DNA from 3 places in the Paenibacillus sp. FSL W8-0186 genome. Region 2 is predicted to be linked to each of the others. Evidence: predicted binding sites of a transcription regulator. Region 2 holds the regulator's gene; each other region holds the start of a gene.
The links. Region 2 encodes NrdR, which represses ribonucleotide reductase genes. Its sites were predicted from a motif close to AACACNATATATNGTGTT; they were not measured.
Positions count from the first base shown of each region.

Region 1: MKX50_RS09570 (adenosylcobalamin-dependent ribonucleoside-diphosphate reductase) is a predicted target of NrdR. The motif match lies at 1,399-1,416, and genes of this name have one in related genera.
Region 3: nrdI (class Ib ribonucleoside-diphosphate reductase assembly flavoprotein NrdI) is a predicted target of NrdR. The motif match lies at 826-843, and genes of this name have one in related genera.

Region 1 covers NZ_CP150207.1:2,150,693-2,152,891, reverse strand. Annotated here, with positions in the region: gene MKX50_RS09570 (adenosylcobalamin-dependent ribonucleoside-diphosphate reductase) at 1-1,156, opposite strand, end outside; gene MKX50_RS09565 (SNF2-related protein) at 1,847-2,199, shown strand, end outside.
Region 2 covers NZ_CP150207.1:1,969,679-1,971,877, forward strand. Annotated here, with positions in the region: gene coaE (dephospho-CoA kinase) at 1-131, shown strand, start outside; gene MKX50_RS08620 (lytic transglycosylase domain-containing protein) at 128-691, shown strand; gene MKX50_RS08625 (alpha/beta-type small acid-soluble spore protein) at 776-997, opposite strand; gene nrdR (transcriptional regulator NrdR) at 1,151-1,627, shown strand; gene MKX50_RS08635 (hypothetical protein) at 1,667-1,867, shown strand; gene MKX50_RS08640 (phosphate ABC transporter substrate-binding protein) at 2,046-2,199, shown strand, end outside.
Region 3 covers NZ_CP150207.1:3,181,615-3,183,813, reverse strand. Annotated here, with positions in the region: gene MKX50_RS14325 (iron ABC transporter permease) at 1-685, shown strand, start outside; gene nrdI (class Ib ribonucleoside-diphosphate reductase assembly flavoprotein NrdI) at 938-1,348, shown strand; gene nrdE (class 1b ribonucleoside-diphosphate reductase subunit alpha) at 1,296-2,199, shown strand, end outside.

The DNA of each region.
Region 1 (2,199 bases), 180 kb from region 2:
GATCGTCCCATGCGACGTCATGCTTGTCCTCATCATAGAATTTGGACAGATTTATCGCCGACAGATTGCACACTCCCCAAGCAGGCAGCCCTTGCTCCCCGCACGGATTCGTACAAATGATCGGATTGAAATACCAGCTGTTCGACATTTGATTGTAGTATTCCATAAATACGACGCCCGGCTCGGCCGATTTCCAGGCCGATTCAATGATCGTATGCCAGATCTCCCGCGCCTTCACCGTACGGAAGTGATTCACTCTCCGTCCGGCAGCTTTCCATTTGTCCAGGTCGCCGTCCCACACCTCATTGTAATCTTCATAAGTCGTATCCGGGAAGACAAGCTCCCAATCCAGATCTTCCTTCACAGCCTTCATGAAGTCATTGCTAACGCAAACCGACAGATTCGCGTTCGTCACTTGGCCCATCGTTTGCTTAACCGTAATGAAGTCCAGCAAATCCGGATGCCAGTCGTTAATCATTAGCATCAGCGCACCACGCCGGCTGCCGCCCTGCTCGATTAAACCTGTCGTATAACTGAACAGCCCGCCCCAGGATACAGCACCGCTGGATGAGCCATTTACGCCTTTGACGACAGCCCTTCTCGGACGCAGCGAACTCAGGTTGATTCCAACACCGCCCCCGCGCGCCATAATTTCGGTCATTTCGGACAGCGTCTCCATAATGCCGCCGCGGCTGTCCTTCGGCGATGGAATCACGTAACAGTTGAACAGCGTCAACTCATCGCTGGCACCGGCGCCAGCAGCAATACGTCCGCCCGGCACTAGTTTCCAATCGTCGAGCACGTAACGGAATTTCTCTTCCCATTGCTGCTGCAGCTCTGGCGTATCCTCCACCGAGGCCATGGCAGAAGCCAGGCGATCCCACATTTCTTCCGGTGTTTTCTCGATATTCAGCGTCAGCTTCTCAACATCGGACTGCACGAGCTCGCCGGACCGGGTCTTCACCGTAACCGTCCGCCCCTCTCGCGCTACGACCTCGCCTACTTCTTTCGTAGGGAACTTCGGATCATCCTTTGTCAGTACAAGGACCACGTCGCCGACCTTCGCGTGGCTCGGATCAGGATTTTTCCAGGCGTACCGATCCAAAAAGATTTTTTCACTAAGTCCCTCCAGACGTTGCTTCTGCTCTGTTTTCAAAGAAAACACCCTCCTCATAAATGATGATTCGCGCCCTAATTCTACATCACCGCAGACTAATTGTCGTTTCTTGTCGCAGTGTTTATCACCGCATCTTTCCTCTGCTGGACGCAAAAAAATGTCGGTAGCTGCGCAGATGCCACACCTGCACAAATACCGCCGATTCCTGTCTGTTCTCTAACCTTTTTCTTATTTATTCATTACCCTCATCCACATCACATAAACGATCTTTATATGTATAAATCACAATATGTAGTGGGCGAGTACCATTATACTATACAACATCTCGATATTACAGCTTGGCTTCCCTGAAAATTAAGGCAGATTAATGGCGTTTATCCCCCATGATCTCCTCTTTCCTTTGAATCCCTTTATATTTCGTTTCTTCCTTTGAAAAAGAACTGAAAACCATTCCATGCCAGACCTGCATCCTCCCGCCAGCTGCCATGGCTTTAGCGTTGCCTGTTTCCTGACATATCATCCTTATCTCAAATCAGACCTGACGCCACATTTATACCACTTCAGCCAGCCCGTTCTTTCAAAATCATAATTCCGCCGGAGCCAGATTGTGACATTTTCCGACAGAATGCCAAGATACACAACCACTCTCGAAGTTATGAATTTCTACTTATTCGTCCATACTACATCTACACGAAATTTAGAAGATGACAGAAAAGGGAGGTTTACATGATGAATCCGCACCCTCCAAATTCCCTGCATTCTTCCTTGCAGGCCGGTCCCCCCATCGAATTCAACCGCTCCTGGTACGAGGATTTGAACTGCCGCCTGGACAAAGGCGGGCCTTGGGACGACTGGAAGCTGTTTAACCTCGCCATGGAGGCAGAGAACGCCTCCCTCGTATCGAGCTTTGAAGAGATTCTCTGCCTCTCTCACATCCACGGAGTAAAGCCGCTCCCGCATCAGACAGAGACCGCCCGCAAGGTGCTGTTCGAAATGCGCGGCCGGGCGATCTTGGCCGATGAAGTGGGACTTGGCAAGACGATCGAAGCCGGGCTGATTCTCAAAGAGTATATGATTCGCGG
Region 2 (2,199 bases):
CGAGAATACGAGCCCAAATGGATATCGAGAAAAAGAAGGAGAGGGCGGATATTTTGATTGATAACAGCCTCGGAATGGATAAGACGGAGTTGCAGATCGCGGAATTTTGGCGGAACAAGGTTTTGCTATGAAATGGCTGCGTAAAAAAAGAGTGCTGCTTTTGTTGTTTCTCGGTTTTACTGTCATTTTATTTTTTAATTCCAAATGGTTAGCCTTATTTTATCCGATTCATTTCAAAGAGGAAATAAAAGTTCATGCTCAGAAATACAATCTCGATCCTTTGATGGTGGCAGCGATCATTCGGGTGGAGAGCAATTACAAGACAGGGTCCGAATCCAAGAAGGGCGCGCTTGGCATCATGCAGATCATGCCGGATACCGCGAAATGGGTTATCGAACAGTCGAAGCTGCCGGACGTGTCTTTAGATAAGGTGAAGGAAGAGAGCGATACGAATATCGCGATCGGAACCTGGTATTTGAAATCGCTGCACGAACAATTCGACGGTAATGAGATCGCCATGATCGCTGCATATAACGCAGGGCCGACGAATGTCCGGAATTGGTTGCGCAGCGGCAGGTGGGATGGAAAGCTCGAATCGGTCAAAAATATCCCTTTTGGCGAAACGAGGCATTATGTACAAAGAGTTACTCATTACTACGATCAATACTCTGACATTTATGAGCATTTGTAAATTACCGGGCCTATTCCCGTATGATAGAGAAGCATTGGACAGGCTGGGGCCTGCGCCAATGCTTCCTGAGCTTGGTTGGTCAAATTATTGGAATTGACCTGCCAGCTGCTGCTCGGCAATTGTTACCAGACGTTTGGTGATGAAACCACCAATCGAACCGTTTTCGTAAGAAGTCAGGTTACCAGCATATCCGTCTTGTGGGAAAGAGATGCCAAGCTCCTGAGCTACTTCATATTTCATTTGCTCCAGAGCGCCGGAAGCTTGTCTAACCACCAGGTCGTTCGAAGAATTATTATTTTGAGCCATGATATGTTCACCTCCTTGTGGTAAAAGTATTATGTGCTGAAATAGACGACTTCATTACGAATATTTTAGTTATTTATTGGCATTCGTTGATGCATCCGACAACAGAGATCTTAGTTAAATCAAAATTCCTAATAAAAAGGGGGTAAAAGCACGTTGAAATGTCCATATTGTGACTATTCCGGAACAAAGGTGCTGGACTCCAGACCGGCAAACGAGAATCGTTCCATCCGCCGCAGGCGGGAGTGCGAGAAATGCAGCCGCCGGTTCACTACCTTTGAGATGGTGGAGGAAATGCCGCTGATCGTTATCAAGAAGGACGGCAGCCGAGAGGAATTTAATCGGGAGAAGTTGCTCCGGGGTTTGATTCGCGCTTGCGAGAAACGGCCGGTGTCCGTGGAACAGCTGGAATCGATCGTGTCGGCAGCGGAAAGATCGCTGCGTCATACCGCTAACGCGGAAGTAGAGAGCCGGGAAATCGGAGAGCTTATTATGGAGCAATTGTATCCTGTAGATGAGGTCGCATACGTAAGGTTTGCTTCGGTCTATCGCCAATTCAAGGACATCAATATGTTCATGAAGGAGTTAAAGGGACTGCTCTCGAAGAGCAGCGGCCCGTCGGATTCGATGTAATCCGCAGGTAGACTTTGAATACGCTGGAGGCTTGGATTTATGAAATGGAACAGCCAGGCCGGGATGGCGCTTGGGTTTCTAGCCGGCACGACATTTGGCAGCGGGATAGGCTTTCTGCTTCATTGGCATTCTTATGATCTGGTTGCGATCGTGAGCGCCTGCGGCGTTATCGGCACAGCCGCAGGGGCGTGGACGGTGCGTAGAATTGTTCGCGGCACCCCAAATGCTAACAAATTGTGAAGAGCGACAGAAAAATTTAAGAAAATTGGAATAATAAATACCCGTTTCATTCACGTTAAGTGATAGAAGCGGGTATTTATTATTATTTTTTACACAGAGTTTACAAAACTCATACATGGGTTTGATATTCGGTTTCTATAATCAGACTATACAAACAAATGAGGGGGAAACCTTAACAATGAAAAAGAGTTTGATGTTAATTTTAACTTTGGTACTGACTTTCACGTTGGCCGCATGCGGACCAAATAACGCGGCAAAGTCCAATAATTCAGCAGAAGCTCCAGGCGCTGCTAACGAAACTCCGGCAAATGAAACGCCAGCATCCGAGCTGT
Region 3 (2,199 bases), 1.2 Mb from region 2:
TTCCTTTTTTCCAACGACATCGTTTCGTTCCATATTTCTGCTTCCGCTGCTTGCGCTTCTCGGTGCGGGGTTGACCGCTGCGCTCATCTACGCGCTGTCGTATAAGCGGAATGAAGGCGTGTCGCCGACAAGGCTCATTCTTACCGGGATTGGCGTAGCGGCTGGTATCAGCTCGGCGATGATCGTGCTGACGCTGAAGCTTGACCCGCAGAAGTATCAGTTTATGGCGACGTGGCTGGCGGGCAGCATTTGGGGCTCCAATTGGAAATTCGTGCTTGCACTGCTGCCATGGATCGTCGTGCTGCTTCCGTTGGCGTTCTACAAAGCCCGGGTGATGAACATTCTGAACCTGGGAGAGAACTCGGCGACAGGGCTTGGCATACCGGTGGAGAAGGAGCGGCTGCTGCTGTTAGCGGTAGCGGTTGGACTAGCTGGCTCGTCCGTTGCGGTTAGCGGCGGTATCGGCTTCGTCGGCCTGATCGCGCCCCATTTGGCGAGGCGGCTTGTCGGACCGAAGCATGAGCTGCTGCTGCCGGCATCGGCTATGACCGGTGCGCTGCTCGTCATCGTTGCCGATACGATCGGGCGCTGGCTGATGCAGCCTACGGAGATTCCAACAGGCATCGTTGTGGCCGTTATTGGGGCCCCGTATTTTCTCTATTTGCTGTCAAAAGTTAAAGGTTGAATCGCAGAAGCTGTGGCTTGCCCGGGAGAAACAAGCGGGAGGTCACAGCTTTTTTTATTGGAGAAATAGCCCTTGATTAATTTTGGGAAAACAGGTATATTACAAACACGCACTATATTTTGTATTAACGTCGGACTATGCACACCATATATAGTGTGGTGCTTGGAGGATTAGGAATTACTCCAATTTGAATGATGCTGCCGATGGCTCATCTCCTGCGGGTGGGCTATTTCTTTACGGGAGGGAAAAGCAATGCTTGTGGTTTATGATTCGAAGACGGGTAACGTCAAACGATTTGTCAGCAAGCTGGATGTAGAGCATGTCCAGATTCGAGACGGCTTGGTCGTTGATCGGCCATTTGTACTCATTACATATACGACAGGCTTCGGCCAGGTTCCTCAATCGACCCTGAAATTTCTTGAGGACAACGGAGAGCTGCTGCAGGGCGTTGCCGCAAGCGGCAATACGAACTGGGGCGTTCGCTACGGACTGGCCGGGGATCAGGTTGCACAGATGTACTCGGTCCCTTTATTGATGAAATTCGAGCTTAGCGGCACCAAGAAGGATGTCGAGAGATTTATACAGGAGGTTAAGCAAATTGACTACACTCATGCCAACTCAACCCGTTTCACAAACGCAAATTCCCAATTGGATACAGCTTAACAATGAAATCATGGTGCAAAAGAACGGGCAGTTCCAGTTCCATAAGGATCTGGAGGCAGCCCGCAGCTATTTCGTCGATTATGTGAATCAGAATACGGTGTTCTTCCACGACCTAAAGGAGAAAATCGACTATCTGATCGAGCATGACTACTACGAGGCGGAGCTGTTTGCAAAATACGAATTCGCCGATGTGAAGAAGCTGTACGAGGATCTCTATGCGCGCAAGTTCCGTTTCCCTTCCTTTATGAGCGCATTTAAATTTTATAATAACTATGCGATGAAAACGAATGACGGCTCAAAGTTCCTGGAACGTTATGAGGATCGCATCGCCGTAACGGCGCTGTTTCTCGGCGACGGCGACATCAAGAAAGCCGGGGAATATGCAGATGTCCTGATCTCCCAGGAGTATCAGCCAGCAACGCCAACGTTCCTGAATGCGGGCAAGAAGCGCCGCGGGGAACTGGTCAGCTGCTTCCTGCTGGAGGTCGATGACTCGATGAACGCGATCGGGTTTGCAATCAATTCCGCGCTCCAGCTTAGCAAAATCGGCGGCGGCGTCAGCCTGAATCTCAGCAAAATCCGCGCAGCCGGCGAGCAAATCAAAGGCCTGGACGGCAAAGCGAGCGGCGTGCTGCCCGTGATGAAGCTGTTCGAGGATGCGTTCTCTTACGCGAACCAGCTGGGCCAGCGGGACGGCAGCGGCGTCGTCTATCTCAATTTGTTCCATGCGGACATTCATGAGTTTCTGGATACGAAGAAGATCAACAGCGACGAGAAAATCCGCATCAAAACATTGTCCCTTGGCGTTGTAGCGCCGAACAAGTTCTTCGAGCTTGTGGAGCAGGACAAGG